DNA from 3 places in the Variovorax sp. HJSM1_2 genome. Region 1 is predicted to be linked to each of the others. Evidence: riboswitches for the same ligand, from Rfam matches in the RefSeq annotation. Region 1 holds a riboswitch; each other region holds the start of a gene.
The links. A riboswitch is a leader RNA that binds a small molecule or an ion and turns the genes downstream of it on or off. The one in region 1 is predicted to bind thiamine pyrophosphate.
Positions count from the first base shown of each region.

Region 2: it holds a riboswitch for thiamine pyrophosphate, as region 1 does, so the genes downstream of both, ACFQ95_RS04225 (purine-cytosine permease family protein) here and thiC (phosphomethylpyrimidine synthase ThiC) in region 1, are expected to answer to the same signal.
Region 3: it holds a riboswitch for thiamine pyrophosphate, as region 1 does, so the genes downstream of both, ACFQ95_RS04195 (TonB-dependent siderophore receptor) here and thiC (phosphomethylpyrimidine synthase ThiC) in region 1, are expected to answer to the same signal.

Region 1 is NZ_JBMOXA010000006.1:114,055-127,606, reverse strand. It holds gene ACFQ95_RS08715 (flavodoxin domain-containing protein) at 1-448, opposite strand, end outside; tRNA gene ACFQ95_RS08710 (tRNA-Pro) at 651-727, shown strand; gene ACFQ95_RS08705 (error-prone DNA polymerase) at 830-4,006, opposite strand; gene ACFQ95_RS08700 (Y-family DNA polymerase) at 4,063-5,349, opposite strand; gene imuA (translesion DNA synthesis-associated protein ImuA) at 5,393-6,232, opposite strand; TPP riboswitch at 6,338-6,437, shown strand; gene thiC (phosphomethylpyrimidine synthase ThiC) at 6,529-8,424, shown strand; gene ACFQ95_RS08685 (hypothetical protein) at 8,514-9,836, opposite strand; gene ACFQ95_RS08680 (hypothetical protein) at 10,024-11,034, opposite strand; gene mmsB (3-hydroxyisobutyrate dehydrogenase) at 11,262-12,173, opposite strand; gene ACFQ95_RS08670 (enoyl-CoA hydratase/isomerase family protein) at 12,198-13,328, opposite strand; gene ACFQ95_RS08665 (acyl-CoA dehydrogenase family protein) at 13,426-13,552, opposite strand, start outside.
Region 2 is NZ_JBMOXA010000003.1:11,822-25,373, forward strand. It holds gene ACFQ95_RS04215 (FAD-dependent oxidoreductase) at 1-110, opposite strand, end outside; gene thiD (bifunctional hydroxymethylpyrimidine kinase/phosphomethylpyrimidine kinase) at 352-1,230, shown strand; gene ACFQ95_RS04225 (purine-cytosine permease family protein) at 1,249-2,547, opposite strand; TPP riboswitch at 2,640-2,742, opposite strand; gene ACFQ95_RS04230 (hypothetical protein) at 2,914-3,414, shown strand; gene ACFQ95_RS04235 (MATE family efflux transporter) at 3,419-4,813, opposite strand; gene ACFQ95_RS04240 (DUF2239 family protein) at 4,810-5,487, opposite strand; gene ACFQ95_RS04245 (hypothetical protein) at 6,041-6,670, shown strand; gene ACFQ95_RS04250 (NAD(P)/FAD-dependent oxidoreductase) at 6,675-7,754, opposite strand; gene fdxA (ferredoxin FdxA) at 7,826-8,155, opposite strand; gene ACFQ95_RS04260 (sulfate adenylyltransferase subunit 1) at 8,257-9,549, opposite strand; gene cysD (sulfate adenylyltransferase subunit CysD) at 9,549-10,502, opposite strand; gene ACFQ95_RS04270 (phosphoadenosine phosphosulfate reductase family protein) at 10,537-11,160, opposite strand; gene ACFQ95_RS04275 (DUF934 domain-containing protein) at 11,185-11,607, opposite strand; gene ACFQ95_RS04280 (nitrite/sulfite reductase) at 11,632-13,422, opposite strand; gene ACFQ95_RS04285 (sulfite exporter TauE/SafE family protein) at 13,507-13,552, opposite strand, start outside.
Region 3 is NZ_JBMOXA010000003.1:6,378-11,147, forward strand. It holds tRNA gene ACFQ95_RS04190 (tRNA-Asn) at 1-20, opposite strand, end outside; gene ACFQ95_RS04195 (TonB-dependent siderophore receptor) at 67-2,250, opposite strand; TPP riboswitch at 2,338-2,441, opposite strand; gene ACFQ95_RS04200 (thiamine phosphate synthase) at 2,511-3,419, opposite strand; gene ACFQ95_RS04205 (thiazole synthase) at 3,427-4,254, opposite strand; gene thiS (sulfur carrier protein ThiS) at 4,257-4,454, opposite strand; gene ACFQ95_RS04215 (FAD-dependent oxidoreductase) at 4,451-4,770, opposite strand, start outside.

The DNA of each region.
Region 1 (13,552 bases):
GCAGCCATTCGCGGCACCAGGCCACGCCGGCTTCTTCGGCCACCACGTCGCTGCAGGCATCGTGGATGAAGAGCTCGCCCACACGGTGTGCGCCCACGTCTTGCAGCGCGGCGTCGAACTTGCGGCCGCCGCCGGCAAAGGTGTCGCCATAACTCTCATCGCCCAAGGCGATGACGCCGTAAAAGACGTGGCCCAGGTAGCGCGGGTCGGCGCTGAAGGCGTTGAGCAGGGCCTGGGCGTTGTCGGGCACGTCGCCGCTGCCATAGGTGGAGCTGCAGATCAGGTACAGCGTATGTTGTGCGCGGTCTTCATCGAACACGCTGAGATCCACGTTGTCCATCAAGGTGACGTCAATCGATTCGACCAGATCGGCGCAGTCCATCTGGATGGCTTGCGCCACGGATTCGGCGTTGCCGGACATGGTGCCGACGAGAATTTGGAGATTCATGAGAGAGAAAAGCAAAGCTGCATCGAGTGCGGCGCCCATTGGATAGGACGCCAACGCGGCGCGAGCAAAAGAAGACAAGCCGCAAATTGTCCTTTGCTTTGGCTTTTTCGGTTGGCGTCGCGCAGGGTGACACCAATTCTTTTTCACTTTTTTTAGTGCGGATGGTTAAAGTCGAAAAATCGATGTAGAATCTGAGGCTTGTCGGGGCGTAGCGCAGCCTGGTAGCGCATCTGCTTTGGGAGCAGAGGGTCGTGAGTTCGAATCCCACCGCCCCGACCATTATTTAAAAGCCTGGATACTGAAAAGTGTCCGGGCTTTTTCTTTTGCTGCACTGTTTTGTTGTGCTGTGACGTGTTGCAAGAGAAATGGATGTGGCCTGGCTCAATGAAAGTCCCGGCTCGCCACGGCAAGTTGTCCCAGCCGGTGGGTGATGTCCAGCAGCCGCTCGGCCACCAAGTGGCGCACATTGCTCTCAACCTGCCAGCGGCCTTCCACCACCAGCACCTGCGCATTCAGCAAGACCGCGCGTTGTGCGTCGCGCAGTTTCGGCCAAACGATCACATTCACGTTGCCGCTTTCGTCTTCCAGCGTGACGAACACGGTGCCCTTGGCCGTGCCCGGTTGTTGGCGCACGGTGACCAGCCCGCCCGCACGCACGCGGCAGCCATCGCGCATGGCCTTGAGTTCTGCAGCGCTGCGGATGCGGTAGCGGCTGAGCCAGGGCCGCAGCAGGGCGACCGGGTGGCGGCGCAAGCTCAGGCCCAGCGCCGCGTAGTCGTGGCCTATCTCTTCACCTTCGGCGGCTTGGGGCAGGTCGAGAAAGTCTTCTTCTACCGGTGCCTCGCGCAGCAGCGGTGGTGTGGCGTGCAGGGCGCTGGCGTCCCAGGCTTGCTGGCGGCGGTGGCCGCTGAGCGAGTGCAGGGCATCGGCGCGGGCCAGGTGGTTCATGTCCTGGCTGTCGAGCGCGGCGCGGCGCGCCAGGTCTTCGGTGCTGGTGAACAAGGCTTCAGTGCGGGCGCGCACCACGCGCTCGGCACTGGCCGCGGACAAACCAGAGACCAGGCGCAGGCCCAGGCGCACGGCCGGCGGCGGGCGTTTGCTGGACGGGGTTTGATCAGCCGCCGGGCTTTGCGGCTCCAGTATGTGTTGCCATTGGCTGTGCAGCACATCCACCGCGCGCGTGAGTACACCATGGCGCTGTGCGTCCTGCACCAGTTGCGACACGGTATAAAAACCCATGGGCAGGGCATTGAGCAGGGCGGTGAGAAAAAACGCCGGATGGTGGCATTTGAACCACGAGCTTTTATAGGCCAGCAGCGCAAAACTCGCGGCATGGCTTTCCGGAAAACCATAGTTGCCGAAGCCCAGCACCATCTTGAAAATCGATTCGGCAAACTCTGGGCTGTAGCCGTTGGCCGTCATGCCGCTGACGATGCGCGCATGGTATTTGTCGACGCCGCCATGGCGTTTCCATGCCGCCATGGCGCGGCGCAGGTCGTCGGCCTCGCCGCCGCTGAAGCCGGCTGCAATCATGGCGATCTGCATCACCTGTTCCTGAAAAATCGGCACGCCCAGCGTGCGCGCAAGCGCCGGGCGCAAGGCATCGTTTTCATAGACCTCGGGCTCCAGCCCTTGGCGGCGGCGCAGAAAGGGATGGACCATGCCGCCCTGGATAGGGCCGGGGCGCACGATGGCCACCTGGATCACCAGGTCGTAGAACGCTCTGGGCCGCAGCCTTGGCAACATGCTTTGCTGCGCGCGCGATTCGATCTGGAACACCCCCACGGTTTCGGCCTCGCAAATCATGTCGTAGGTGGCTTGGTCGCCATCGGGGATGTCTTGCAGGCAGAAGTCGCTGCCTTCCCACTCGCGTTTGAGTTGCATCGTGCCCTGCAGCGCGGTGAGCATGCCCAGCGCCAGCACGTCGATCTTCAACAGGCCCACGGCGTCGATGTCGTCCTTGTCCCACTCGATGATGGTGCGCCCGTCCATGCTGGCGCTGACCACCGGCACGGTGTGTGTGATGGGCACGCCGGCCAGCACAAAACCACCGCTGTGCTGTGACAGCTGGCGTGGAAAGCCTTTGAGCTCTTGGCTCAGCTTGACCCACTGCTGCACGCGCGGGTTGGCGGGGTCGAGGTCGACCTCGCGCAGGCGTTCATTCATACCCTCGGCGCCAGCGTCTGGATCCAGCCATTTCTGGTTCTTGGCGAGGCGGTCGATTTGTTCGGGCGTCATGCCCAGAGCCTTGCCCACGTCGCGCAGTGCGCTGCGTGTGCGGTAGGTGCTGACGGCGGCCACCAGCGCCGCGCGGTGGCGGCCAAATTTGCTGTAGATATATTGGATGACTTCCTCGCGCCGGTTGTGCTCGAAGTCGACATCAATGTCGGGCGGCTCGTTGCGCTCGCGGCTGATGAAGCGCTCGAACAGTGTGGTGATCAGGTCTGGGTTGACCTCGGTGATGCCCAGGCAGTAACACACGGCCGAGTTGGCGGCCGAGCCGCGCCCCTGGCACAAGATGTCTTGGCGGCGCGCAAACTGCACGATGTCGTAGACGGTCAGGAAGTACTTCTCGTAATGCAGGTCGCTGATCAGCTCCAGCTCTTTCTCCAGCATGCTTTGCACCTTGGCCGGCAAACCTTGCGGGTAACGCCGGCCCGCACCTTCATAGGTGCTGCGGCGCAGGTAGCTGGTGGGGGTTTCACCATCCGGCACCACCTCGCTGGGGTATTCGTAGCGGAGTTCGTCCAGGTTAAAGGTGCACTGGCGCGCCACGTTCAAGGTCTCGGCCAGGCAATCGGGCGGGTACAGCCCGGCCAGGCGCGGGCGGGGGCGCAGGTGGGCTTCGGCGTTGGCCTCCAGGCCGTAGCCGCAGTCGGCCAGCGGCTGGCCCAGGCCCACGGCGGTGATCACATCGTGCAGGGCTTTGCGCGCGCGTTTGTGCATCAGCACACCGCCGGCCGCCACCAGGGGCACACCGCTGTGCTGGCTGGCCGTGCGCAGGTGGTGCAGCCACAGGGCGTCGTCCATGCGCTGATGCAACTCCACGGCCAACCAGGCGCTGCCGCCGGGGAATTGCTGGCGCAGCCACAGCGCGTGGCTGGTGATAGCCTCCAGCGTGGCGCTGTGCTGCAGGTCGCGCCGCGGCAGCAGCAGGGCTTGGCAGTCGGGCAGGGCCAGCGGCCAGTGGTCTTTTTGCAGCCGATAGGCGCCGCGCGGCAGGCCGGCGCGGGCCTGGGTGATCAACTGGCACAACTGGCCATAACCTGTGCGGTTGCGTGCCAGCAGTACCAAGCTAAACCATGGGCTGTCAGCGGCCGGGCCGTCATGCACCTTGAATTCGGCGCCGATGAGAATGGGGAAGCTGCGTTTCTTCGCCTCGACATGTGCGCGCACCACACCGGCCAGGGAGCATTCGTCGGTGATGGCCAGCGCGGTGTAGCCCAGTTCCTGCGCACGTGCCACCAGTTCAGCGGGACTGGAGGCGCCACGCTGAAAGCTGAAGTTGCTCAGGCAGTGCAGCTCGGCATAGGCTGGCGGGATTTCATCTTCATGCATGAAATCGCCTCTTTGGGCATGCTGCATAAGCGGTGATAGCTATGAAAAACATAGATTTATCCATAGATGCCGTGCAGAAACCAACCGGTTTGAGGCTCGCGGTAAATCCATACCAAACCGGCGTGTTCACTCAGCGCCAGGTAGTAGTCGCGGCGTGTGGGGGCGCTGTCCCACCAGTTGGCCTCGATGCGCTCGGGCCCGGCCAGGCGCGTGAGCTGGCCCTGGTACAGCGGACGATCACCGTGCATGGCCAAAGCCAGGGGTTGGCGCAGCAGCCAGGGCGGTTGCTGGGCCAGTGCAGCGGGAAAGGGCGGTGTGCTGGTTTGGCGCGGCTTGGGTTTTGCCCAGGTGGCCGGTTGCCACGACTGGTGCTGCGGCGTGCGGTGGTCGGCATGGGCTTGCGGGCGCAGCACCTTGCTGGGGCCTAGGCGCGCGGATAAACGTTCGACCAACTGCTGCAACGAGTCGCCGCTGGCCTGGTCTTGCGGCAGCAGGCTGGGCGTGTGGTCGGGCTGGGCTTGCACGTCGAGCGCTTCCAGCGTGATGGCCACCACGGGGGCGGCGAGTGTGGTGCGCGCCAGGTGCTCGGCCAGCAGGCGCGCCAGGTGGGTGGTGTCGCGCGTGGCCTCGGCCGTGCGCACGCTGAGGGTGCCGCTGGCGGCTTCGCTACGGCGCTGTAGGTCGTGTTCCCAACGCAGCACCAGCCCGGTGGTGCCGCACTGGCGCGCCAGCAGCCAGGCCTTGAGTTGCAGCAGCAGGCGGTGGACACCAAACATCAGGCCAGAGGCGACTTCAATCCGGCCCAGGAATTCGAGCCGCTGCGTGAATTGTTCCGGCAGTTGCACCCAGGCGTAGCTCTCAGCCGCCAAGCCGTAGGCCTGGTCTATGGCGCGCAGCAGGTCGGCGCCAAAACGGCGCGACACACCGCCGCGGGGCAGGGCGCGCAGCGGGCCGAGGGTGTGGCAACCGAGTTGCTGCAGGGTGATGTCGTGGGGGCGCGCAGCGGCCAAATGGGTGGCGGGCAGTGCGTCGAGTGTGGCTTGCAGTTGTTGGCTGTTGCAGCCTACGAGCTGGAGCCCATCTTGTGGCGCCAGGGTTTGCAGCAGGGCGAGCGCGGCCAAGGCCGTGGGGGCCACGGCCATGCAGGGCACACCTTGTTGTTGTGCCTGCTCTTGGATGCGCCCGAGCAGCGCGCGCCGGCCACCAAACAAACGCTCGCTGCCCGAGGCCTCCAGCAGCACGCTGGCTTCAAGCACACACACCCGCGGGCTGAACTGCAGCGCCCACCAGCTCAGTGCCTGCAATTGCTCCTGCTGCAGTGCGGCTGGGCTGGCGGCTTGCACGCCACCCGCTGCCGCCTCTGGTGGTGCTAGGGGCGCTGCCGGCTCAGGCGTGTTTGTGCCATCGCTCGGGGCTGAGGGGCAGGACGCTGGCGGGGACAGGGCGATCCACAACATGGACGGGCGGTGGTGACGAGGTGACGGGGTTGGTGACGGGGGTGATGACTGGGATAGGTTTCGGGTTCTGCCAACTCTGCTGTCGTCGCTTGCCCAGCACGGCCAACACCGGAGGCATGGCGGTGTGGATTAGCAGCGGCTGTTCACGCACCGGGCCACGGCGCTTGAGGATTTGCACCTCCAGCGCGGGCAGGCTTTCAAGCGCGCCTGCTGGTGCGGCCTGCGTGGCCTGGCGTAGGCCTATGCGCAGGGGCGCGGGCGAGGTGGCGTGTTGTGTATCCAGAGGGCGAAACACAAACAGCAGCGGCGGGCGCGGCTGGTGCGCGGCCTGGCTGGCGAGTTGCAGGCGGCGCAGTTGCTCGGCACGGGCCTGCGGCAGCCACACCAGCAACGCGGCCAGGTCGCGGCAACGCAGGGCCTGCTCGGCGGCCCACAGGCGCTCCTGGTGCACGTCGGTATCGACCATCAGCAGATCCGCCAAACCCAGGCCCGCAGCGCTGAGGGCCGGCATGTGTGGCCAGTGCGGGCTGCCCACCAGCACCACCATGCCGCGTGCCGCCGTGGCGCGCAGCACCGGACGCAGCAAGCGCCATTCGTGCAGGCCGGGCTGGGCCTGCAGCACTTCGCTGATCTGCCCTGCGGGCCAGCCGCCACCGGGTAATTCGGCGTCCAGTACGGCGTGCCCCGTGGGCTGCACGATGCTGGGTGCAACACCCAGTTCGCTGGCGCGCCAGAGGTGGTCGAGGGTGGGCAGGGCGGCGCGGGGCATGTGATGCTCTTGAAAATACTGTTTATATACACAGTATATAGGGATGTGTGTGATCCAGGAAGAAAAGAATTCGGACCAGGGCGGCGTGCTGCAGCGCGTATACTCGCGCTCGCTCCGGGGTGCACCATGTGCTGAGACGATGCAAATCGAACCCGATGAACTTGAACCGGTTAGTACCGGCGGAAGAAGAGCGCAATGTCAGAAAAAGTCCGTGTGTGGAGCAATCCGTGCACGCACACATTTGACGGCGGCACTGACCGGAGCTTTTTGTACCCACGTACTTTGAAAGGCTCCAGATGAATGCTCCCGATAGACTTGCTCTCGCCGACTTTGCCGAACGCCTGGCACTGACCCGCGCACCGTTTCCCGCCTCCGCCAAGACATACGCCTCGGGTGTGCTGCATCCGCAATTGCGCGTGCCCATGCGCGAGATCGCGCTCAGCAATGGCGAGCGTGTGTCGGTTTATGACACCTCTGGCCCCTACACCGATGCGAGTGCACAAATCGACGTGCGCCACGGCCTGGCGGCCTTGCGCGCACCCTGGATAGAGGCGCGTGGCGATTCCGAGGCCTACACCGGCCGCGCCCCGCAAGCGCTGGACGACGGCACACGCGACGAACAGCACACCCGCCTGCTGGAACTGCGCCGTGAAGCCGCAGGCCTGCAGCGCACACCGCGCCGCGCCAAGTCTGGCCAAAACGTGACCCAAATGCATTACGCGCGGCGCGGCATCATCACGCCCGAGATGGAATACGTGGCCATACGCGAGAACGGCCGGCGTGAATGGATGGCCGAATACCTGAGCGACGCCGAGCGCGAACAACGCCTGCGCGGCAACCCCATGGGCGCGCAGATTCCGGCGCTCATCACGCCCGAATTCGTGCGTGACGAAGTGGCCCGTGGCCGCGCCATCATTCCGGCCAACATCAACCACCCTGAAGTGGAACCCATGGCCATTGGCCGCAACTTCCTGGTGAAGATCAACGCCAACATCGGCAACTCGGCGGTCACGTCTAGCATTGACGAAGAGGTGGAAAAACTGGTGTGGGCGATACGCTGGGGCGCCGACAACGTGATGGACCTGTCCACCGGCCGCAACATCCACACCACACGCGACTGGATCGTGCGCAACAGTCCTGTGCCTATCGGCACCGTGCCGATTTACCAGGCGCTGGAGAAGGTCGGTGGCGTGGCCGAAGACCTGACCTGGGAGATCTTCCGCGACACACTCATCGAGCAGGCCGAGCAGGGCGTGGACTACTTCACCATCCATGCCGGCGTGCGTCTGGCCTACATCCACCTCACGGCGGGCCGGCGTACCGGCATCGTTTCGCGCGGCGGATCCATCATGGCCAAGTGGTGTATCACGCACCACAAAGAGAGCTTCATCTACACCCACTTCGAAGACATCTGCGACATCATGAAGCAGTACGACGTGAGCTTCTCGCTGGGCGACGGCCTGCGTCCCGGCTCGGGCGCCGACGCCAACGATGAAGCCCAGTTCGCCGAACTGCGCACCTTGGGCGAGTTGACCCAGGTGGCCTGGAAACACGACGTGCAGACCATGATTGAAGGCCCGGGCCATGTGCCCATGCACATGGTGCAGGCCAACATGACCGAGCAGTTGAAGCACTGCCACGAGGCGCCGTTCTATACCCTGGGCCCGCTGACCATAGACATCGCCCCCGGCTACGACCATATTGCCAGCGCCATAGGCGCGGCCATGATTGGCTGGTTTGGCACGGCCATGCTGTGTTACGTCACGCCCAAGGAACACCTAGGCCTGCCGGATCGCGACGACGTCAAGGCCGGCATCATTGCCTACAAGATTGCCGCACACGCGGCCGACGTGGCCAAGGGCCACCCGGGCTCGCGTGCGCGCGACGACGCGCTGAGCAAGGCCCGCTTCGAATTCCGCTGGAGCGACCAGTTCAACCTGAGCTTGGACCCCGACACCGCGCGCGACTTCCACGACGAAACCTTGCCCAAGGATTCGAGCAAAGAGGCGCACTTCTGCTCCATGTGTGGCCCCAAGTTCTGCTCGATGAAGATCACCCAGGACGTGCGCGACTACGCCGCGCAAAAGGGTGTGAGCGAAGACGCCGCGCTGGCCCAGGGCTTGGCCGATAAATCGGCCGAGTTCCGCAAGGCCGGTGGCGAGTTCTATATCCCGATACAGCCGGTGGCCTAGGGGAGAACTATCAAAACAGTAGCTGCCATCGCTTTGCTTTTAAGCGCTGGCAGCCTGTTTTTCTTAAGAGTCCTGGCCGCTTTTTCGCTTTATTCGCGGTAAGCGACGCTGTCCGGGTAGTCCAGCCCGCTGTCGTTGGTGATGGGCGCCGAGAAGCTGCGCAAGCTTGTGTTCAGTTTGCCCTGTACCTCGGCGGCGCTGTTGCCAATCTGGTGGTACACGCTCCAGCCGTGGCAGCCATCCGGTGGGTTGCCGCCTTCTATACAAATGGTGTATTTGCCGCGCAGGTAGTCGAAGAACTTGGGCCGCATCTGTTTCAGCAGCAGGTCGCTCACCTGGTAGGGCACGGCGTCTGTATGGCCGCTGGGCTGCTGCAGGGGTGACACCCGGGGAACATCAAAGGTCCACTGCACGGGTGTGATCTGCTCCACCAGGGTGATGTTGTTCTTGTCGCTGCGGCTGTGTTTGAGCGCGGCGTAGTGCACCACGTACATGGTGCCGTAGAGTTTGATGCGGCTGTCTTGGCCGGCCGTGTTGGCGGGCGTGGTGTTTGGCATCGTGTTGGTGTTCGATGCGAGCTGCGTTGGTGCTGCGGTACGCGCATCGGCCTGCAAGCGCTGGGCCGTGGCCTGGGCGGTTTGTGCGGCTTGGCTTGCCTGGGCACGTTGGGCTGCTGCTGCATCCAGTTCGCGCTGAAGCTGCGCCTGCCGCGCATTGTTTTGCGCCAGCAATGGGGTGGATGGGGTAGATGGTGTGGCCTGCGCTGCGGTCGACGGCACTTGTGCCTGGGTGCGCGTCTGTGGCTGTGTTTGTGTGGCTGAGCCCTGTGGCTGAGGCCGCTGCAGGTTTGCCCGCTGCGCTTCGAGCCGCGCACGCTCCTCGGCAAAACGCTGCTGATTCCGTGCCACGTCGGCTTGGCTTGCATAAAGCTGCTGCTGAATGCGCCTGGCGTTCGCCGCCTCGGCCAGGCGCGCGGCCGCCTGGTTCTGGTAAGCCTGGCCAAGCAAGGTGCCAAACAAGGCCATGCCCTGCGCCGTGCTCATGCCCGAGTCTTCTTCGGCCTGGGCCGCAGCCTGACGCGCCGCACGTTCTTCGGCAAGCTTCAGGCGGCGCTCCTCTTCCTCCAGCTCGCGTTGGCGTTTGGCCAGCGCCACGCGCTCGGCTTCCAGCGCTTCTTTCTCGGCCACCAAGCGGCTCTCGGCCTTGGCCAAGCTAGCCTTCGTCGCCGAACCCGTGGCCAGCTTGCGCGCGGCTGCCAACTGCGCCTCGGTGCAGGCGAAGTCTCTGGCCTGGGTGCACCTATTCGCCCGGTCTATGGCCTGGTCGAAGTCCAGCTTGTCCATCTGGTCGAGCTGCTCCGTCATGCGCAGCAGCTCGTCCGTGGTGGCGGCTTGCGCGGCAAAGCAGGTCATCAAAACGGCGCTGATGAGGGCGCGTCGAATAAGTGAACGAATGGTCGTGAGTTCAGGAAAACAGCTTAAAAAAAAGCAGCACTTAACCATGTATTCGAAAAGCGAGATCAAAGCACATACCGTCAAATTACGTTTTAAAGTTTTTATGGGAATTTATATAAACTTTCGTTTGTAATTGGAGGGTATCCTAGGGGATATTTGTAATGCGAAATGCAATTAACTTGGCTGCAATGGATACACATAGTCCGCCAGCCAATTTTAATATTCCCCAGACTATAGCTCCTTGATTCCGAGATTTGGCTAATGCCACCTCTTTTTTGTCACCATCAGTTATGCAAATATAGGCTAAATCAAGCCAATCATCAATTGAATCTTCTGCCGCTGTGCCTAGATGATCTGCAATTTTATAAGCAGCAAAAATGCATGCTCCAGAAATTAATAAGAAATGGGCAAGTTGAAGTAAAGATGCTTCGGAGTTTAAATAATATGGAGCAAGAAAGATCATTAAAGCCAATACCCCGGCACCAGCTAAATATCTTGTTATGAGGGGAGTCCAGTCAGTATGCGAGCGAATAAATCTCCATGCCGCGTTACTTCTCGCCTGAGGAAGTGCGTTAAACCATTCATCGATTGTGTTGAGAAGGGTTCGTGCGACCGCGTAATCCACATATTTAATACTAACAACAGCAGTTCGGGCACCTCCCATTAGCCGAAAGATTTTGGGCATATCAATATTGCTCATCTTTCTTTGTATCGCCACGGGTGAGGCAATTCTTACGCTAATGGTATAGCTTTGTGGTTGGGCAAGTTTGGGGAGAATTAGTAAAAAATTATACGTTACTAAAACACTTTCAACCGAACTGGTTGATCCGGTATTGAATGCTTCAAATCGCTCGAAGGAACTAAATGTGTCTTTAGTGTCGTTTATGTAGAAAACACTAACGGAGCAGTTGGAAGAGCAAATGTTATATTGCTCACAAATCTGCCCAATTCGCAGATTTAGCTGCTTGAAATCATTGAAAACGACATGAAAAGATTCATCATATGTTTTTGAAACTTCTTCTGATTTTCCTGTTAGTTCATGATATATGTTTTGAAGTACTTGAATACTTACAGGAGTTCTATTCGGGGTTCCCTCTCCTACAACTGCCATATCGCCCGAGGAGCCCGCTGTATCATTGATATTTGATTGATTCATTAATGTCAACGTTGCTATAGTTTTTAATAAATCAACGCGATCTCCTTAACAGGAACATTAAAACGCCTTGTAAAATTTTTGGCGTTATGATTGCGTTAGATTTTTGTTACAAATATTAACTATAGCGGTGTCCCCACGAACTCGAGATGTGAGGACGCCAAATATTCGAGGTGCAGATAACTTTCGTCGCGTGAAAGCGACGGTCGCGCTCCAGTGAGTCGCTCACCTCACCCCTTGCGCTGCACCAGTTTGATCACGCTGGAAAAGTCCAGGGCCCCATGGCCCGCCAGGCTGTGCGCGGCGTAGAGGCTGCGCGCCAGGCCGCCGAGTGGTGTGGCAGCGCGCACGGTGGTGGCGTTTTCTTGCGCCAGGCCCAAATCCTTCAACATCAAATCGGTGCCAAAGCCACCGGCGTAGCCCTTGGAGGCGGGTGCGGTTTCCATCACGCCGGGCATGGGGTTGTATTTTTCCAGCGCCCAGTTGCCGCCCGAGCTGCGGCGCATGATCTCGGACAGCACTTTGGGGTCCAGGCCGTTAGCGGCGCCCAGGGCCAGGGCTTCGGAGGTGCCTATCATCAAGATGCCCAGCAGCATGTTGTTGCAGATCTTGGCGGTCTGGCCCGCGCCCACAGCGCCCGCGTGGAAGATGTTCTGGCCCATCTTTTCAAGCAGCGGGCGGGCGCGCTCCAGGTCGGCTGCGGCAGCACCGACCATGAAGGTCAAGCTGCCGGCGATGGCGCCGCCGGTGCCGCCGGAAACCGGCGCGTCTATCACCTGCACGCCGCGTGTGGCCGCCACCTGCGCCACCTTGATGGCACTGCTGGCCGAGATGGTGCTGGAGTCAATCACCAAGGTGCCGGACGACAATTTTTCCAGCAAACCCTCTTCACCTGCGCGGCCCAGGTACAGCGCTTCCACGTGCTGGCTGGCGGGCAACATGCTGATCACCACCGAGGCACCAAGTGCCGCATCCAGCGCGGTGGCCGAGACCGGCACACCTGCGGACTTGACCTTGTCGCAGGCATCGGGCGACAGGTCGAATGCGCGCACGGCGTAGCCGGCCTTGTGCAGGTTGATGGCCATGGGGCCGCCCATATTGCCCAGGCCTATGAAGGCGACGGTGGTGATCTTGTTTTGCATGTTGGTCTCCGGTTGATTTTGTTTTTAAGTCAGATCGGCCAGCGGGTGTGTGCCCTCAAAGCGGTCGATGAAGTGGTCTTCTATGATGGCCGGCGTGACCTCGGCCAACGTAGCTGGCTGCCAGCGTGGGTTGCGGTCCTTGTCGACCAGCAGGGCGCGTGTGCCTTCAGGGAAATCGGGGTGGGCGCAGCAGGCCAGCGACACGTTGTATTCGACGCGGAACACCTCGGCCAGCGACATGCGTGGCACACGTTGCCACAGCGCAAACGAGATGGCAGCGCTGGTGGGCGAACCCTTGGTGTAGGTGGTGGCAGCGGTGGTCAGCCACGGCACATCACTTTGCAAGCTGCGCAGGCGTTGGTCGATCACGGCCAGCTCTTCACCGGCCATGAGTTGGTTGACGCTGTCAAAGTGTTCGCGCACCAAAGAGGCGGGCAAGGCGCTCACGACAAAACCGTCGAGCAGGCGCGAGAGTGTGGCGCGGTTGGCTTGGGCGTCTGTGCTCCAGCTGGTGTTGCTGATGGCTTGCAGCACCTCGGCCTTGCGCGCCTGGTCTATACACACATCGGCCAGGCCGCAGAACAAGGTGTCGGCCGCGTTCAGCGGCGCGGCGGTGAGCGCCAGGAACAGGCCCACGCGTCCCGGCATGCGGCGCAGAAACCAACTGCCGCCCACGTCGGGGTACAGGCCGATGTTGATCTCGGGCATGGCGATGCGGCTCGTGGGCGTGACCACGCGGTGCGACGCGCCCGCCAACAGGCCCACACCACCGCCCATCACAATGCCATGGCCCCAGCACAGAAAGGGCTTGGGGTAGTTGTGTATCAGGTGGTCGAGCACGTATTCGGTGGCGAAGAAGTTTTGCGCGTAGGGGTTGGGCGCACTGCCGTGTTCGCGAATGGTGTCGTACAGGCCACGAATGTCGCCGCCCGCGCAAAAGGCTTTTTCGCCGCTGGCCTGCAGGATGACACCAGCGATGTTGGCGTCAGCAGCCCATTGCTGCAGTTGCGGCGTGAGCAGCTCCACCATGCGCAGTGACAGTGCGTTGAGCGCGGCGGGCACGTTGAGTGTGGCCACGCCAAAACTTTGGCCACCAGCGGTGGCGATTTCATCGAACAGGATCACGTCGTCGGATGAGGATGAAGCTAGGGTCATAGAGAAATGTAGATGGCTATGGAGGTTTCGAGCTGCTGATGCACAGTGAATCAGCGCTGCAGCTTGATTTGATGATAAGCGTGCAGCGCGTCCGGTTTCACCGTGGGATGTCGTGTGTGTTCACATCCAGCAGCCGCCGCGCCACGATCACCCGCATGATCTCGTTTGTGCCTTCGAGGATCTGGTGCACACGCGCGTCGCGCAGCAGGCGCTCCAGCGGAAAT
Region 2 (13,552 bases), on a different contig from region 1:
TCGAAGATCGACACGCGGCAGCCCTGGCGTGCCAGCGCAAACGCCAGCAGGCGGCCCATGAGGCCGGCGCCCAGGATGGCGACGTGGCTGGAAGGGGTGAGGAGGTTCATGCGTCCAACAGTGGGTTCAGTTGGACAAAACGGGGCGCGCAGTCGCGGGCGCCAGGCATTTGAAACTCCCCACGCCAGCATGATCTGGATCGGGTCGCAAGCGTTTGCTTTGCCGGCTGTTGAAGAGGCAAGATGTACGCTTAGGGTTTTTCTCAGCCCTGCCATCGCAGCAAGACACCCCTGTTTCATCCGAGGCTGCAATTACAGCACAGCATCTGCCGCGAGCCCCGATAATTTGCCTATGACCCTCTCGTCCACCATCTCTTCTGCTCAACCATCTTTGCAACGTTACCTGCGTGTGTTGTCGATCGCCGGCTCCGACAGCGGTGGTGGCGCCGGCATACAGGCCGACCTGAAAACCTTCTCGGCCCTGGGTTGCTACGGCATGACCGCCATCAGCGCACTCACTGCGCAAAACACCCAGGGTGTGAGTGGCATCCATGCTGTGCCGCCGGCTTTTTTGAAGGCGCAGTTGCAGGCGGTGCTGGACGACATTGGCACCGATGCCGTGAAGATCGGCATGCTGCATGCGCCCGAGGTGGTGGAGGTGGTGGCCTGGGCCATAGACCACTATCAGCTGCGCCAGGTGGTGCTCGACCCCGTGATGGTGGCCACCAGCGGCGACCGCCTCATGGCCAGCGAAACCGTGCAGGTATTGGTGCGCGAACTGTTTCCGCGTGCCACGCTGATCACGCCGAATCTGGACGAGGCCGCGCTGCTGCTGGGCCGGGATGTGCGTGAACTGGCCACGGTGGATGCCTTGGACGATGCAGCGTCCGCGCTGCTGGCGCTGGGTGCGCCGGCGGTGTTGCTCAAGGGCGGCCACTTGCCCGGTGACGAAGTGGTCGACGTCTTGGCCTTGCCCGACGGCACACGCCAACACTTGCACGCGCAGCGCATTGCCACGCCGAATGGCCATGGCACGGGCTGCACCTTGTCGTCGGCCGTCGCCTGTTATCTGGCGCAGCGCATGCCGCTGCCATTGGCCGTGGGGCGCGCGCGTGAATACATCCTGAACGCCATTGCCGCGGGGGCCAAGGTGCGCACCGGGCGGGGCGCTGGGCCGCTGAACCACGGTTTCAGCCCGGTGGTCATGCAGACCCGGCCATTGCAGGAGTGACATCACTCTGAACGGTTTTTAGGCGACAGAAAGCGCTTTGGCCTGGCTGCTGCGTGTCAACCAGGCCAGCACAAAGGTGGCGGCCAGCGTGGGCAATGCCGAACCGAACTGCGGCGCCCACTGCGCAAGCAGGTGGTACAGCACAATGCCTGCAAGCCACAAGCCAGCCGCCAGCACATCGATGCGGCGGGCCGTCAGCGACGGTGTTTCGGCCGTCGCACCCAGCCGTCCCAGGATCACGCCAAACAGCGGCACAAACACCGAACTCAGCAGCAGCAAAAACGGCTCCAGGCTGTGCATGGGCAGCACCAGCGCCAGGCCTGTGCACAGCACCGCCAGCCACAAGCCCCAGCGGCGCACGCTCCAGCGCGGCTGCAGGCTGTGGGCGCTGACCGAGGCCGAATACACATCGCCGTAAGCGTTGTCCAACTCGTCGATCAAGATCAGCCCCAGCGCCAACAAACCACCTTGGGCCAGCAGCAGGGCGGTGACGAGTGACACACCCGGCTCGGCCACCGACACCACCATCACGCCCAGCGCATAACACCAGATGTTGGCCAGCACATAACCCAGCCAGGTGCCGCCCATGCTGCCGCGCGGGCTACGGCCGTGGCGCGCGTAGTCGGCCACCAGCGGCAACCACGAAACCGGCATGGCGATCACCAGGTCTAGCGCCGACAACATGCCCATGCTGCCGTCACCGGGGCGCTGCCAGAACGCAGCAAAACCCTTGGCCGCGAGTGCATGCGCGAACTGCCAGGTCAACCACAGCAGCGACACCAGCACCAGCGGCAAACCAAAGCGGCTGACAAAACCGCGCACCAGCTTGAGCATGGAACCCGCAAGCAGCGCGGTCAGCACCGCGCCCCAGAGCAGTGTGGTGGCGAGAATGCCCATGGGGCCATCCAGCGGCAGGCCGAACATTTGCTGGCCTATGGCCGCCGTGCCTTCACGCATCACCACCAGCTCAAACGTGGTCCAGCCTATGAGCTGCACGATGTTCAGCCCCACGGGCAGGCGTGCAAACAGGCTGCCGTAGGTGGCATGCATCAGCCCGGCGCTGGAAAGACCCGTGCGGCAGCCGACCCGCGCCGTCCAGGCCAGCAAACCGGCGCCAATCAGCGAGCCGAGCACAATGGCCAGCACCGCGTCTTGTGTGCCCACGGCCGGCACCAGGTAGGCGCCGATCTGCATCACCAGCAATCCAACGCCCAGGCTGAACCACAACGCGGCCTGGTCGCCCCAGCCGAAGACACGCGCATCGCTGGGCAGCGGGCTCAAGGCCTGGTTTTGAAAAGATGAAGTCGGCTCGGTCACGTTTGCGCTCCTATCGGCAGGGCAGGCAAACCACGGCTGAGAACATGGGGCGCCAACACCGAAAACAGAGACACGGCGCACGGCCGGTACTTGGTGTGGCAAACCAGCTTCCCTGCGCGAGGATTACCTCAATCAGGTTCAAAGGGACTTTCTCAGTCGCCACACGGATCTGCGGCAACACCCCCAGCAAATGCGCCGCAGCTTGTCGAGCGGGCGGCACGAGCGGATTCTAGCCTGCGGGCCGCAAGGGTTCGCCCGGGCTCCAGCAGGGGGGCGCCCGCTAAAATTTGCGCTCATTCGATCGACAGCCAAAACACTTGGGGCCTGCGGTTCTGCCGTTGCGCCAGTGAGCCCTATACGATGCAAATGACACTTTTTCGTCAGCGCTTGGTCGCGGCGGCCCTGATGGGCTTTGGCGGCCAGGTCATGGCTCAAAACCAGCCGCAGGAGCCTGCCTATACGCCCAATCTGTGGCGCGTGGAAATCAGCCCCTACACCTATCACTATTCGTACAACCCGGACCACAGGCCGGTGCACTTGATAGGCCTGGAGCGTGAAACCCCTGAGCGCTGGTTTGTGGGTGGGGCGTACTTCAGCAACTCGTTTGGACAAGATAGCGGCTATGTTTACGTGGGCCGCAGCTATTACAAGGTTTTTGACAGCCTGCCGCGTGTCTACCTCAAGTGGTCGGCCGGCATCTTGTATGGCTACAAGGAGCCTTACGAAGACAAAGTGCCGTTGAACTACCACGGCTTTTCGCCCGCCATCGTGCCGGCGGTGGGCTGGCGTTTTGATGGCGGGTGGAACACACAGATGAATGTGCTGGGTGCTGCAGCCTTGACCTTTTCTCTCGTGAAAGAGTTCTAGCGCCTCATAACCTGCGCAGCGGCTTCTTCTTCCATACCAGTCGGTAATAGGCGGTTTGCAGTGACAGCATACAAATGAAGGTGATGGGGTAGGCGATCCAGATGCCGTTGAGGCCCATGTGCTGGCTCAGCAGCCAGGCCGTCGGCACCTCTATGCCCAGGATGCAGAAGATTGAAATGCCGGTGGGCACCAGCACGCTGCCGCTGGCGCGCATCAGCCCGGACAACACGGCTTGCATGCCAAAAATGATGGTGCTCCACAGCATGATGTGCAGCAGCGTCTGCGCCAGTTCTATCACCGGTGGCGCGGTGATGAACAGCGCCAGGATGTGGCGCGAGAACAGATAGGCCAGCAGTACCAGGGTGCCGGTGAGTGCCAGGTTGAGGTGTATGCCGGTGCGCGCGATCTTGCCCAGGCTGTCGCCGCGCCCCGCACCAATCGCTTGTGCGCCCAGGATGGATGCGGTGATGGCAATCGACAAGGCCGGAAACTGCACATACGCCACGACCTGGTTGACCGCGCCATAGGCGGCGGTGGCGTCCGAGCCAAAACGGTTCACCAGGAACAGCACCGCCACCTCGGAGAGCGCAATCACCACCATTTGCAAACCTGTGGGCAGGCCTATGCGCAGCACCTTGGCCAGCAGCGCCGGCTGTATGCGCATGCTGCGCAGAAACGCCGCGTCGGGTGCCAAGGGATGTTTGCGCCACAGCAGATAAACCGCCAGCCAGCCCATGGCCACCACGTAAGAAATCACCGCACCCCATGCGCCACTGACCACGCCCATTTGCGGCAGGCCCCACCAGCCGCGGATCAACGCTGGCGTCACCAGCAGGCCTACGGCGGTGGAGATGCAAAGTGTCCACAGCGGTGTGACCGAGTCACCGACGCCCCGTAGCATCGAGGTGCTGAGCAGGAACAGGAACAGACCCGGCATGGCCCAGAACATCACACGTGCATAGGCAATGGTGCTGGGCAGAATGTCCACCGGCGTGCCCAGGCCGGCCATGAACAACTGCGTGAAGCTGCCGCCAAACACCGCCACCACGGCGCCGGCGATCAGCCCCACGGCGAGTGTGGTGCCGGCAATCGCCTTGACACGCAGCAACTCCTTGGCGCCCCAGGCCTGGCCTATCAGCACCGAGGCCCCGGCGCCCAGGCCTATGGAAAAGGCAATGAAGAAAAACACCACCGGGAAAAAGGCCGACACCGCCGCCAAGGCCTGCACACCCAGCATCTGCCCGAGGTAGATGTTGTTGAACGTGCCCGACAACGCCTGCAGGATGTTGCTGATCATCATAGGGATGAGGAAGGTCACGAAGGTGCGCCACATGCGCGGCGGCTTGGCGGGTGTGCCGGTCTCGGTGCTGCTGACGGAAGGCTGCTGAGGCTGGGTCATGTTGCGGCTTTGCTGGGGGGGGTGACGGTGTTGATCTCGGGGCTGAGCGCAGGGGCGGCCAAACGCAACATGTAGCTGCGCACATCGGCAGGCCAGCCCGCACAGTGCTGCAGCAGGGCGGCCGTGTCGGCGGCAAACAAGGCACGGCTGGCTTGCTCGAAGTTTGGCGCATTCCCGGCCATGGCTTGCATGAAACGGTAACTGGCTTCAATGGCCTGCCTGGCGGCGTCGGCGTCACGGCTTTGGCGACGCGCTTCCTCGACCAATTTACGCAGGACAACGGAGGCGCCGCCGGGCTGGGCATTGAGCCAATCCCAGTGGCGAGGCAGCAGTGTGACTTCGCGTGGCACCACGCCCAAGCGTGGCCGGCCCGGGCGGCGTGGCGCCTCGGCTGCTTCAGTGGGCTTGGTGTCAGCTGGCGCGACCGGAGCCTGACGCATCAAGGGAGCGGCGGCGACCATGCAGGGATGGGCGGGCAGTCTTTGCAGCACCTCGGCCAATGTGCCGCGCAGGTCCAGTTCCACCTGCGTGCCATCGGCGTCGTGGAAAAGCAAAAGGGTGGCGTCAGTAGAGGTCTCGCTGGCCGCTTTGACCAGGGTGGCCACATGCGCCAGTTCGCCCTGTGCAATGCAGCGGCTGTCGGCGAAGGCCGTGAACAAAAGGGGCGAGGGAATATCGGGCATGTGGTTTGGGGCTGTAGTCTTGAGGTTTCCGTATTTTTACCCGGTTTAAATTATTTTGCAATTACACCCGGGTGAAATTATTAAAAAGCTAGCGTAAATACTGGCACCGACCTGCTGCTGCCAGCAGCAAAAGAGCGTTTATTCGCTCGCATTTCGCACTGATGAATGGATTGAATTGGCTCAAAAGTAAGCGTAGAGTCGCATCAGACTGAGCTGACAACGCAATCCGTTGTGTCCGATATGTGGCCAGGGGGCCCTAAGCGGACACTTTGTTATTGGGGAGCCGTTGATGGCGCCGTTTTGTGTATGCAAACGGCCATGAACGGCCGCAGTACAAGGGGCCACCATGCACAAAGCAGATGCCGGCAATGCGAGCTGGGGTGTTCGGGGCGCAGGCGGGGTGAGGGACTTGAGGGGCTTGAGTGGCTTGAGGGGCTTGAGGCCCGGGGCTCGCTCAGCCCATTGGGCCTGGCTGCTCGGTGCTGGCAGTTTTGTGTTCAGCGCGTGCAACGTGTGGGCGGATGAAACTGTTGCCCGAGCCGAGATGTTTGCCGTAGCCAACAGCCTGCCCTATATCTCCGGCATTTCGGTGGACCGGGTGGAGGCCTCTGATGCCGATGCCCCACGCGCGCGACGCCGGGGTTACACCGAAATCAGTTCCACGGTTTTACCCACATGGGACAGGGCGGTGCCAGGCACTGCGGCACGCGCGCTGAATGGCAGTCTCAATGGCAATACCGACATGCCTGCGTCGCGCCTGGAGTTCAGCCATTGGGCCCATGAGCGTGGTGGTGCCGGGGTGGCTTTGGGGGTGGTGCAAACGGGAACCGGCTCGGCTGCCCTGAACGGTCCGGCCGAGGTGCGGGATGCGTCTGCCAATGGCTCGAACGTGGAGCTGGGTTTGCGCTGGCGCAGCAGCCTGGCGGACCAGCGGCGGCTCGACCTGGGCGCCTGGCGCCGGGTCACGAACAACTCGCCAGACGCTTATACCTTGACACAAACCAGTGATGGCGCTTTGTATGCCGCGCGTGTGGAAGTGCAGTTCCCCAGCGCCAAATACGGCGGCCTGGCCCCAGAGTTTGGCGCCATTGGCATGCAGATGAATGGCGGCGGCAAGGTGGTGCTGCGCGCCAAGCGCGGCGGGCCCATGCTTTACTACCGCTCGAATTTCTGAGCGTTTACTCTGCCTTGGATGGCGTGGCGACGCCCAGCAATTGGTGCAGGCGCGGCGAGGTGGTGGTGTATTGCAGCAGCGTTTTGCGCTCGGGGAAGACCATCGCCGCCGTGCCAAAGGCCGCCAGCACACATTCGTGGAAGCCACAAACGATGAGCTTCTTTTTACCGGGGTAGGTGTTGATGTCGCCCACGGCAAAGATGCCGGGCGCGCTGGTGGCAAAGGCTTCGGTGTCCACCTGCAATTGCTTGCGTTCCATGGCCAGGCCCCAGTCCGCCACCGGACCCAGCTTGGGTGACAAGCCCAGGTAGACGATCAGCTGTTGCGCGGGGTGCAGGCTTGTGGCGCCGTCCACATCGATGATGTTCAGCCCGCTCAGGCTTTGGTCGGCGTTTTGCGCAAAGCCGGTGATCTGCCCCACCTTGAAGTTCAGTTGGCCGGCTTCACGCAAGGCCAGCAACTCGGCCACCATCATGGTCGGCGCTTGCAGCACTTCGCGACGGTGCAGCAGGGTGATGCTGTGTGGACGCTGACCATAGTCCAGGGCCGCCAGGTCGAGCACGGCCTGGACTGCGCTTTCGTCGCCGCCCATCACCCATACGTCTTGGCCTACCAGTGCTGCGGCAGGCGCTGCGTGGTAGTGCAGGTGGCGGCCTTCCAATGTCTCGATGCCATCGACCTTGAGCTTGCGTGGCTCAAATGCGCCCACACCTGCCGCGATCAACACCGCCTTGGCCAGGAAGCGCTGGCCACGCGTGGTCTCCAGCGCGAAGCGACCATCGGCCTCGCGCTTGAGTTCGCGCACCGATTGGCCCAGGTGGTAGGTCGGCTGGAACGGCGCGGCTTGTTTCTCCAGCTGCGCCACCAGTTCACGGCCGGTGCAGGCCACCACGGCCGGAATGTCGTAGATCGGTTTGTCGGGGTAGAGCTCAATACATTGGCCGCCGACATAGGGCAGCGAGTCGATAACGTGGGCGCTGATTTCCAGCAAGCCGAGCTGGAACACCTGGAACAGGCCGACCGGGCCGGCGCCGATGACCACGGCATCGGCTTCTATCAATGGAAGAGATTTAGATGAAGTCACGACCTGAAATGTAAAACGGGGCCGGCAATTTGCGCGGCCCCGTATTCGTTGAGCTTGATGCCCAAAGGGAATTAGCGAATCAAGTTCTCGATCTTGTTCGGCTTGTCTTTCCACTCGTCGGCGTCGGGCAGGGCGGGTTTGCGTTTGGTGATGCTCTTCCAGCCATCGGCGCGCGCCAGGTCGGCGTTGATCTTGATGAAGGCGAGTTGCTCTGGCGGCAAGTCTTCTTCAGCAAAGATGGCGTTGGCCGGGCATTCCGGGATGCAGACGGCGCAGTCGATGCACTCATCTGGATCGATCACCAGCATGTTGGGGCCTTCGCGGAAGCAGTCCACGGGGCAAACATCGACACAGTCGGTGTATTTGCACTGGATGCAGTTTTCAGAGACGACGTGAGTCATGTGTTTACAGCGTAAGTTGGTCTTGTGGGGCGAGCGTCTGGCGTTTTGGCTGGGCACCCGCAGCGGTGCGGGCCCTTACGCTTTTTGCGCAACCCGGCATTTTAAGGGTTTCCGCGAACCAGCACCGCGCCGGAGGTTTTGTGCGACGCGGTGTCGACCAAAACCAGTGAACCGAGTGCGCGTGACAACACAAACGGCCGCGTGGCAATGGCCTCTTGCAAGGCCAGTTCAATGTGGCCAATGGCGTTGGGCGCCAACTCGCTGGCGTCTTCCTCGGCCAGGGTGTTGATGTCCAGCTTGTGCACGATGCGCTTGACCTTGGCCTTGACCCAGCGGTGGCCATGCAGCGCCCAATAGACGCGGCCGGCGACCAGCGGTTCGTCGTCCATCCAGGCGACGGTGGCCGAGATCTCGCGGCTGGCTTCAAACTGGCCCGGGGCCAACAGCCAGTCACCACGCGACACATCGACTTCGCGGTCAAGTGTGATGCCGGCGCTACTGCCCGCGAGCACGCTCTTGGGTGTGCGTGTATGGTCCAGCACCTGTGCCACGATGGCGGTTTGGCCGCTTGGCAGGATGCGGATTTCCTGGCCCACTTGCACGCTGCCCGTGGCCACACGGCCCCAGAACACGCGGCGCCCTTGGCTGGTGTCGCTGCTGGAGTGGAACTTCTCCACCCACTGCACCGGGAAGGCGAAGGCCTGGTCCGTTTCGGCAGGCGTGCTGGGCAACTGTTCCAGGATTTGCAGCAGCGTGGGGCCGGTGTAGCCACACCAGTCGGGCGTGTCGCTGTGACCGGCTTCGACCACGTTCCAGCCCTTTAGTGCCGAGATCGGCACTATGGCTTTGACGGGGATTTCGGCCGCCGCGGCAAACTGGTTCAGGGCGGCGCTGATGTGGGCAAAGGCCAGCGCCGAGTCGGCCACGGCGTCGAGTTTGTTGATGGCGAACACGATGCTGGGCACACGCAGCAGGTGGCACAGCAGCGAGTGGCGGCGGGTTTGTGGCAGCAGTTCCAGCGCGGCGTTTTTCCAGTCGAGCTTGGTGGCGTCGATCAGCACCACGGCGGCGTCGGCGCTGCTCGCGGCCGTGACCATGTTGCGTGTGTATTGCTCGTGGCCGGGCGCATCGCCGATGATGAACTTGCGGTCTTCGGTGTTGAAGTAGCGGTAGGCCACGTCGATGGTGATGCCTTGTTCGCGCTCGGCCGACAAGCCATCGGTCAGCAGCGCGAGGTCGGTTTCACCCTGGCGTTGCACACCGGCCAGGTGGTCTTGCAACACGGCCTTGGTGTCGACCAGCAGGCGGCCGATCAAGGTGCTTTTGCCGTCGTCGACGGAGCCGCAGGTGATGAATTTCAGGGCCGACAGGGCTTGGGTTGTGGTTGCGGTCATCAGAAGTACCCGTCTTTCTTACGTTTTTCCATGGATGCCTCAGAAGTCTTGTCGTCCATACGTGTGGCGCCGCGTTCACTGACGTCGGCGGCCAAGGTTTCGATCACGATGTCGGCGGCGGTGGCGGCATCGCTTTCCACCGGGCAGGTGCAGGTGATGTCGCCCACGGTGCGGAAGCGCACCTGGCGCATCTCGGCGGTTTCACCGGCCTTGAGTGGCGTGAGTTCGGTGACCGGCACCAGCAGGCCCTTGCGTTCCACCACTTCGCGTTGGTGTGTGTAATAAAGCGAGGGCAGGGCGATGTTTTCGCGTTCGATGTATTGCCACACGTCGAGCTCGGTCCAGTTGCTGATGGGGAACACGCGGAAGTGTTCACCGGGCTGCAGGCGGGTGTTGAACAGCGTCCACAACTCGGGGCGCTGGGCCTTGGGCTGCCATTGGCCGAAGCTGTCGCGGTGCGAAAAGATGCGTTCCTTGGCGCGCGCCTTTTCTTCGTCGCGGCGCGCACCGCCTATGAGTGCGTCGAAGCGGAATTCTTCAATCGCTTCGAGCAGCGTGACCGACTGGTGCACATTGCGCGACTCGCCGGGGTGGGCCAGGCGCACGGTGCCGCGCTTCATCGAGTCTTCGACGTTGCGCACAATGAGTTCGGCGCCGAGTTCCTTGGCGCGGAAATCGCGGAAGTCGGTCACTTCATGGAAGTTGTGGCCGGTGTCTATCATCAACAGCGGATAGGGGATGCGGCCCACGCCAAAGGCTTTTTCGGCGCACTTCAGCAGCACCAGCGAGTCTTTGCCGCCCGAGAACAGCAGCGTCGGGCGTTCGAACACGGCGGCCACTTCGCGCAGGATAAAAATGGTTTCTTCTTCCAGCGCGTCCAGATGGGCGTTGCTGAGGTGGGCGGCAGCTTGGGTCATGGGGGCTGTGTTTTCTAAAGGGGCACGGGCGTTCATAGGCGGGGCACTTTTCAGCGGACTTGAGTGAGTCTCAGTGGGCAAGGTGCAAGCCGCATTCGCGGTTGTCTTCACCCTTGGTGGGGTCCACATAGTCGAAGTTGTTCGGCAGGCCGTGGGCTTCGCAATACTCGTAAAGCTCTTTGGACGACCAGTGCAGCAGCGGCGCAACCTTGATCAGGCCATCAGGATTGATGCTCACCGGATCCATCTGGGCACGCACAGCGGTGTCGGTGGCGCGCAGCGCGGTGAACCACACCTTGGGTGCCGTTTCGCGCAGGGCGCGCGCAAATGGCTCCAGCTTCACTTCCTGGGTAAAGGCCGCATGGCGTGGGTCGTCGAGTGCGGGTGTTGGGCCTTCCACGGCTTCACGGTGTGCACGCGAGCGGCGTGGCAGGTAGATCTGCAGGTTGAGCTTGAGTTGCTTGGTCACCTCGTCGACGAAACGGTAGGTGGCTTCGGTGTTGTAGCCGTTGTCCATCCAGACCACGGGCACATCGGGCCGCACGCTAGTGACCATGTGCAGGATCACCGCCTCGAACGGGCGGAAGTTGGTGGTGACTATGGACGGTTGGTCCAGGCCAAGGGCCCAGTCCACCAGCCCCTGGGCGTTGCGGCCCAGTTCGGCGTTGATGTGTGCGAGGTCTAGGGTGCTCATGTGTCTACTTTGCTCAGGCGGCGTTCAGGCTGCGGTAACCGCTTGATCGCGCAGTTCGGGCTCGACAAACAGCGGCTTCACGTGCACCGCGTCACCTTGGTAGAAGGCCTTGAAGCGGTCGAACTGGCGCTGGGCGGCGCTGGCGTCCACACCTGCGCGCAGCACGGCCACGTCGAAACCGCTGCGTTGCATCTGCACCAGTTGGTCGATCAGCACGTCGCCGGTGGCGCGGATCTCGCCCTTGAATTCAAGGCGGCGGCGCAGCAGGAAAGCCTGGCTGTAGGCGCGGCCATCGGTGAACTTGGGGAACACCAGGTCGATACGCGTCACACCGTCGAGCGCCAGGCTGCGCGGGTCTACGTCGTTGGCCACGGTGAGGATGCCATTTTGGGCAGCAGATCCAACTTCTGGGCCCGGTGTGTGTGCGGTGGCAGCTATGATTTTCATTATGTTGATCTTTCGTCGTTCTGCTTAGGCGGCCACAGCTGCGGGGCGGCCGGTGCTGATACGGGCGGCGTTGGCGGCGGCTTTGAACGGGTCCTGGCCGACGCGGCGCAGCGTGTCGATAAAGGTTTCTGCTTTGCCTTCGGCGTTTTGGCGGTTGGCGCGGTAGGTGTCGAGCAGGGCTTCGATCACTTCAGGCACTTCGGCGGCGCTGAACGATGGGCCCACCACCTTGCCGGCAGCCGCATGGCCCGACAGGTCCGAGCCGTCCGAACCGGCCAGCGTCACCTGGTACCACTCCTGGCCGTCTTTGTCCACGCCCAGAATGCCGATGTGTGCACTGTGGTGGTGGCCGCAGGAGTTGATGCAGCCGCTCATGTGCAGGTCGATTTCGCCCAGGTCGTGCAGCTCGTCCATGTCCTGGTAACGCGCGGTGATGGCTTCGGCGATGGGCAAGGAACGGGCGTTGGCCAGTGCGCAGAAGTCGCCGCCGGGGCAGGCGATCATGTCGGTCAGCAGGCGGATGTTGCTCAGGGCCAGGCCGGCGGCGCGGGCCTCGGTGTAGAGCGCGGTCAACTCGTCTTCGCGCACCCAGGGCAGCACCAGGTTCTGGTCGTGCGTGACGCGGGCTTCACCGGCGCTGTAACGGTCCATCAGGTCGGCGGCACCGGCCAGTTGGTCGGCCGTGGCGTCACCCGGCGAGTAGCCGGGGCGCTTGAACGACAGCGTGACCACGCGCAGCGCCGGGTTCTTGTGCGCCGACACGTTTTGCTTGAGCCAGCGTTGGTATTCCGTAGTGCTGGTGTCAAAGTTGGCGGGGGCCGTAATGGTCGACGCGGGCAGTGCGCCTTGGCGGCTGGCCGGCACTTCAAAGCTGGCGGAGACGCGGTCCAGCTCGGTTTGTGTGATGGTGTGCGGGCCACCGTCGTGCGCAATGATTTCCTGGTATTCGGCTTCGACCTCGTCGATATAACGTTGGCCTTCGGCCTTCACCAGGATCTTGATGCGTGCCTTGTAGATGTTGTCGCGGCGGCCCCAGCGGTTGTAGACGCGGATCACGGCTTCCAGGTAGTTGAGCAACTGGTTCCATGGCAGGAATTCGCGTATCACCGTGCCCACCACGGGGGTGCGGCCCATGCCGCCGCCCACCATCACGCGCAAGCCGACTTCGCCGGCTTCGTTCTTCAACACGTGCAGGCCCACGTCGTGCCAGGCCGTGGCCGCGCGGTCGTCGGTGGCGCCGGTGATGGCAATCTTGAACTTGCGTGGCAGGAAGGCGAACTCGGGGTGCAGCGTGCTCCACTGGCGGATGATTTCGGCGATCGGGCGTGGGTCGGCGATTTCGTCCACGGCCACACCGGCGCGTTCGTCACTGGTGGTGTTGCGTATGCAGTTGCCGCTGGTCTGGATGCCGTGCAGGTGCACGCTGGCCAGCAGGTCCATCACATCGGCGCTCTTGGCCAGTGGAATCCAGTTGAACTGCACGTTCTGGCGTGTGGTGAAGTGGGCCACGGCGCTGGGCAGGCTGGTGAGGTCGCTCAGGCCGGGGTTGGCCTTGCTGAGGTCGTTTTCGTCCTTGCGGTCGTAGTCGCGTGCAATGGTGCCGAGCACACGCACCTGGGCGCTGTTGATCTCACCATAAGGCACGGCGATGCGCAGCATGGGCGCGAAGCGTTGCACGTACCAGCCGTTTTGCAGGCGCAGCGGGCGAAACTCGTCTTCGGCCAGTGTGCCGGCTTGCCAGCGTTCCAATTGGTCGCGGAACTGGGCGGCGCGCAACTGAACGAACTGCTTGTCGAATGGGGTGTATTGGTACATCTTTTAGGTCAACGTCATCGAAGGTGGAGGGGTTGCGCGGAACCGGGTCAAGTCGGCTGGTTTTGCGGCAAACCCGCGATTGTTCTACAAAGCAATCAACTTTGCGCCGGCATAGGCCAACAGCAGCGAT
Region 3 (4,770 bases), on a different contig from region 1:
ACCAACTGAGCTATTGAGGAACATCGTTCGTCACAGCCTCGTATTATAGGCACATTTTTGGTGTTTTTACAAACTCACGCGAAATCCGATGCGAAAAGTTCGTGGAGCCCCAGAAAAAAGATAAATGTGGCCGAACTGGGTCGGCGACTCCTGGAAGTAGTTCTTGTCGAACAGGTTGTCCACGCCCAGCGTCCAGGTGGTGTTGCTGGCGCCCAGCTTGGTGTTGTAGCGCAGCGTGGCGTCGACGCGGGTCCAGGCGCCGAGCATGATGGACTCGTCGGCCGTCACCGCGCGTTGGCCTTCGTGCGACAGCAGGCCTTCGATCTGCATGCCGGGCACTGTGCTCAGGTTATAGGCCACACGGGCGCGCAGGGCCCAGTCGGGCACGTTGGTGGGGCGCTTGCCGTTGTTCTGCGGCTCTAGCGTGCTGCCTTCGCGGCGCGCGTGCAGCAGTGTGGCGCTGCCGTCTATGGCCCAGGGGCCGTTGCGCCATTGGCTGCTGGCTTCGAGGCCGCGGTGCACGGCATCACCGTCATAACCAACAAGGCAATCCACGATGAAGAGACGTGTGCAAGCGTCAACGTTCGAGATCGGGCGCTTGATCTGGAAAGCGGCCAGTTGCCAACCCAGGTTCTCGCTGCCGCCCTTGACGCCCACCTCAAACTGCTTGGACTTGGCTGCTGGCAAAGCTTGACCTGCGTTGCTGAATCCAATGGCGGGATTGTTCGGCATCACACTCGATTCCAGACCTTCGCCGTAACTGGCATAAACCACGGCCGCGTTTGGCAGCTTGTAGCTGGCCGCCAGCCACGGTGTGTTCAGGCTGTCGCTGTAGCTGGTGGGGTTGCTGCCATCGGTGAGTGCGCTGTCGCGTTGCAGGCGCGTGTGGCGCAGGCCGACCCAGGTGGTGAACTCGGGCGTCCAGTGGATGGCGTCCTGCAACGCAAACTCCAGGCTGCGTTCGTCGCGGTTGGTGTTGCCTACAAACAGTGACGGGTCTGCGGGCAACATGGTTTGGCCGTCTATGCTGCCGATGCCAACCCAGTTGTAGGCGTACTCCTCAAAGCGGTTGCGCACGCGGCTGCTGGTCAGGCCTATGCCCAGATCGTGCTTCACGCTGCCCGTCGCCACATTGCCTTGCAGGCGCAGGTTGGCGCCGGTCTGGGTGCGGCGCTCGTTTTCGCTGCGGAAGTCGTACATGTCGAAGGTGCCATCGCTGCAGAAGCGGTCGTACACGCCCTCGGCGCTGCAGCCAAAGGGGTAGGCCAGGCGGTCGTCGGTCTTCAGTTTTTGCTGGCCCACTTGTGCCGACCAGCGCCAGTCGGTGTTGATGGCTTGCTGCAGGCGCACGCTGCCGGTGAACGCGTCGAACACCGAGGGTTGTGACCACGGCTGGTTGTTCAGGTTCAGGCGCGGGTTGGGCTGCGGCGGCAACTGGTTGCCGATGACGCTGGTGCCGGCCACGCTGGGTTGTGACTTGTGGCTGTTTTCCAGCTCCACTTCGAGCACCGTGTCGCGTGTCAGGCGCCAGTCTGCGGCCAGGGCGAAGAGGTTGCGGCTGCCGTCGACGTGGTAGGTTTCGGGGCGCAGCTTTTCAGCGGCCACGTTGAGGCGGTAGCCAAACTGGCGTTCGGCGCCGAAGCGGCCGCCCAGGTCGATGGCGGTGAGCAGGCTGCCGCGGCCGGTCCATTCGACATTGATTTCACGCAGGTTGTGTTCGGTCGGGCGTTTGACCACGTAGTTCACCAGGCCGCCGGGTGCGCTGGTGCTGGCCTGTATGCCGCTGGTGCCCTTCAGGATTTCGATGCGCTCCTTGTTCTCCAGCGGGATGGAGGTTTCGGCGCTGATGGACAAGCCCTCACGGCGGTAGTTGAAGCGGTTGTCGAGCGTGAAGCCGCGCACGCTCAGGAAGTCCCAGTAGCCGGGCGAGTTGTAGGCATCGGCCACCGAGGCGTCGAACTGCGTCAGGTCGGCGAGGCGGCGTGCGCCCACGTTCTGCAACGCGGTGTGGTCGACCACGGTGACGGACAGCGGCACTTCACGCAGCGGCACGTCGCCAAAGCCGGTGACGTCGGCCATGGGGGCAGCGGTTTGCTCGTTGACGGTGATGGTGCTGAGCGTGGCGTTCTCAGGGGTCTGGGCGTGCGCCGTGAATGCTACGAATACAGAAGCGGCTGCCGCAATGCTGGAGCGCTTGAGGGGCCAGTTTGGCTTGAAAGATGATGTGCAACTATGTTTGCGATGTGCCATGGTGAAAACAGCAGCTTCGCGGGAGCCTCAAGGGTCTGGATCTGCCGTGTGAGAGGGCGCACAGCTGTTTGGCGATGTGCGCGCGGCGAGACTTCTTGCATGCTTCCCTGCGCGAGGATTACCTCAATCAGGTTCGAAGGGACTTTCTCAGTCGTCCGGCCCTGGCCGGTCCAACACCCCTAGCGGTGCTTCGCCCTGGAGCGAAGTTGCGGCCGATTTTACGCGGCCTTTGCATTCGTTTACCGGCTATCCATCAGCGGTCAACCGCCAGCCAGGATCTGCTTGAGTTCAGCCACAGCCAATTCCGGATTCGGCGCCTGCACCAAGGCGCGCACCACGGCCACCGAGCCCACGCCGCTGGCCGCCACGGCAGGCATCTGCGCCGCGTCTATGCCGCCAATGGCCACCAGCGGCATGCCGCGCAGCAAGCGGGCATAAGCGTAAAGACGGCCCAGGCCTTGTGGCGCGGTGGCCATCTTTTTCAGCGTGGTGGGGAACACCGCGCCCATGGCGATATAGCTCGGGCTCACGGCATCGGCGCGCAGCATCTCGGCGTAACCATGGGTGCTGACGCCCAGGCGAATGCCGGAGGCGCGAATCGTCTCCAGCTCGGCCGGTTGCAGCGCATCCAGATCTTCCTGGCCCAGGTGCACGCCATAGGCTCCGGCGTTGATGGCGGCGCGCCAGTGGTCGTTGATGAACAGCAGGCTGCCGGTGTCCTGCACGGCGGCAACGGCCGCATGCACCTCGCGCACGATGGCGGCCTGGTCATCCGACTTGAAGCGCAACTGCACCGTGGGCACGCCGGCGCGCGCCATGCGGCCTACCCAGGCGGCATCGGGCAACACGGCGTACAGGCCCAGGCGATCGGGGCAGGGCGCGAAGGTATTGGCGCGCGGGCGTGGCGCCAGGCCAAAATCGGCGCGCGTATCGGGCCAGGCCGTGGCATCAAACTGCCCCGTGCGCACACTCTGCGCCTGCCAGGCCAGCGCCAGGCATTCGGCATCGATTGGTATGAAGCCAAGGCGCAGGCAGCCGAGTTTGGCGGCTTGGTAATTGACGTCGGCGCGGCTGAATTCTGGAGCGCTGTCCAGCGCTTCTGCCGTGGGCAGGAAGGTGGCGCGGTGCGCGTCGAAGATGGCTTGCGCCTGTGTTTCTATGGTGGGCATGGGGCGCTCAGGATTGATGCCAGAAGGGTGTGCCGAGCACGGGGGTGCTGGGCTGGGCGGCGTGTTGTTCGGCCATGGCGCCGCTCTGGTAGGCGGCGCGGCCTGCGTCCACCGCATCGGCAAACGCGCCGGCCATACGCACCGGGTCTTGCGACAAGGCCACGGCGGTGTTGAGTAGCACGGCGTCGAAACCCCACTCCATCACCTGGCAGGCATGTGAGGGACGGCCCAGGCCGGCGTCCACAATCAAGGGCACGCTGAGCCGCTCGCGCAGCACCTGCAGCGCATAGGGGTTGACCGGGCCTTTGCCTGTGCCTATGGGCGCGGCCCAGGGCATGACGGCCTGGCAGCCCACGTCGACCAGGCGTTGGCACAACACCAGATCTTCGGTGCAGTAGGGCAGCACCTTGAAGCCGTCTTTGATCAGCGTGCCGGCGGTTTGCACCAGGTTCAAGGTGTCAGGTTGCAGGGTGTAGTCGTCGCCAATCAGTTCGAGCTTGATCCAGTCGGTGGCAAACACTTCGCGCGCCATGTGGGCCGTGGTGATGGCCTCTTGCGGGCTGTGGCAACCGGCGGTGTTGGGCAGCACCGGCACGCCCAACTGGCGCAGCAAGGCCCAGAAACCGTTGCCAGTGTCAGCGGCGCCCGTGCCTTCATGGTGGCCGGGCTTGAGGTTTTGCCGGCGCAGCGAGGCCGTCACCATGGCGGGCTTGGCGCGGCGAATGGCGGCTTCCATCACGGCCGGTGACGGGTAGCGCGCCGTGCCCAGCAGCAGGCGGCTGGTGAAGGTTTCGCCGTAGAGCGAAAGGGTGTCGGGTTTGGTTGGTGTGGACATGTTCAGCCTCCGGTCACCGGGTGGATGATTTCAATCTTGTCGCCGTCTTGCAGCAGCGTCTGCGCGAGTTTGGCGCCGGGCACAAACTGCAGGTTGACGGCTGTGGCAAACGGCGGGCGCGCGCCTATGGCCTCGGCGGCTTGGGCCAGCGTGGCGCCATCGGGCAACTGGTGGGGTTGTTGGTTGATCAGGACGTTCATGGTGTGGCGGGCAGTGCCATGGGGTTGAGCCCAAAGCTTTCGGCGAGTGTGCTGTGGCCGGTCGACACCAGTTCCAGCGCCGCGTCCAGCATGGCGGGTGCGATCATGAAACCGTGGCGGTACAGGCCGTTGATCTGCAGCGTCTGGGGGCCAAGCTCTCGTAGCGCGGGCAGGTTGTCCGGCAGGGCCGGGCGGCATTGGGTGGCGATCTCCAGAATGCGTGCTTCGGCAAAACCGCTGTGCACGGCGTAGGCGGCGCTCAGCAGTTCGAGTGTGGAGCGCACGCTGGCGGGCGAGAGGTCGTCGCTTTCAATCT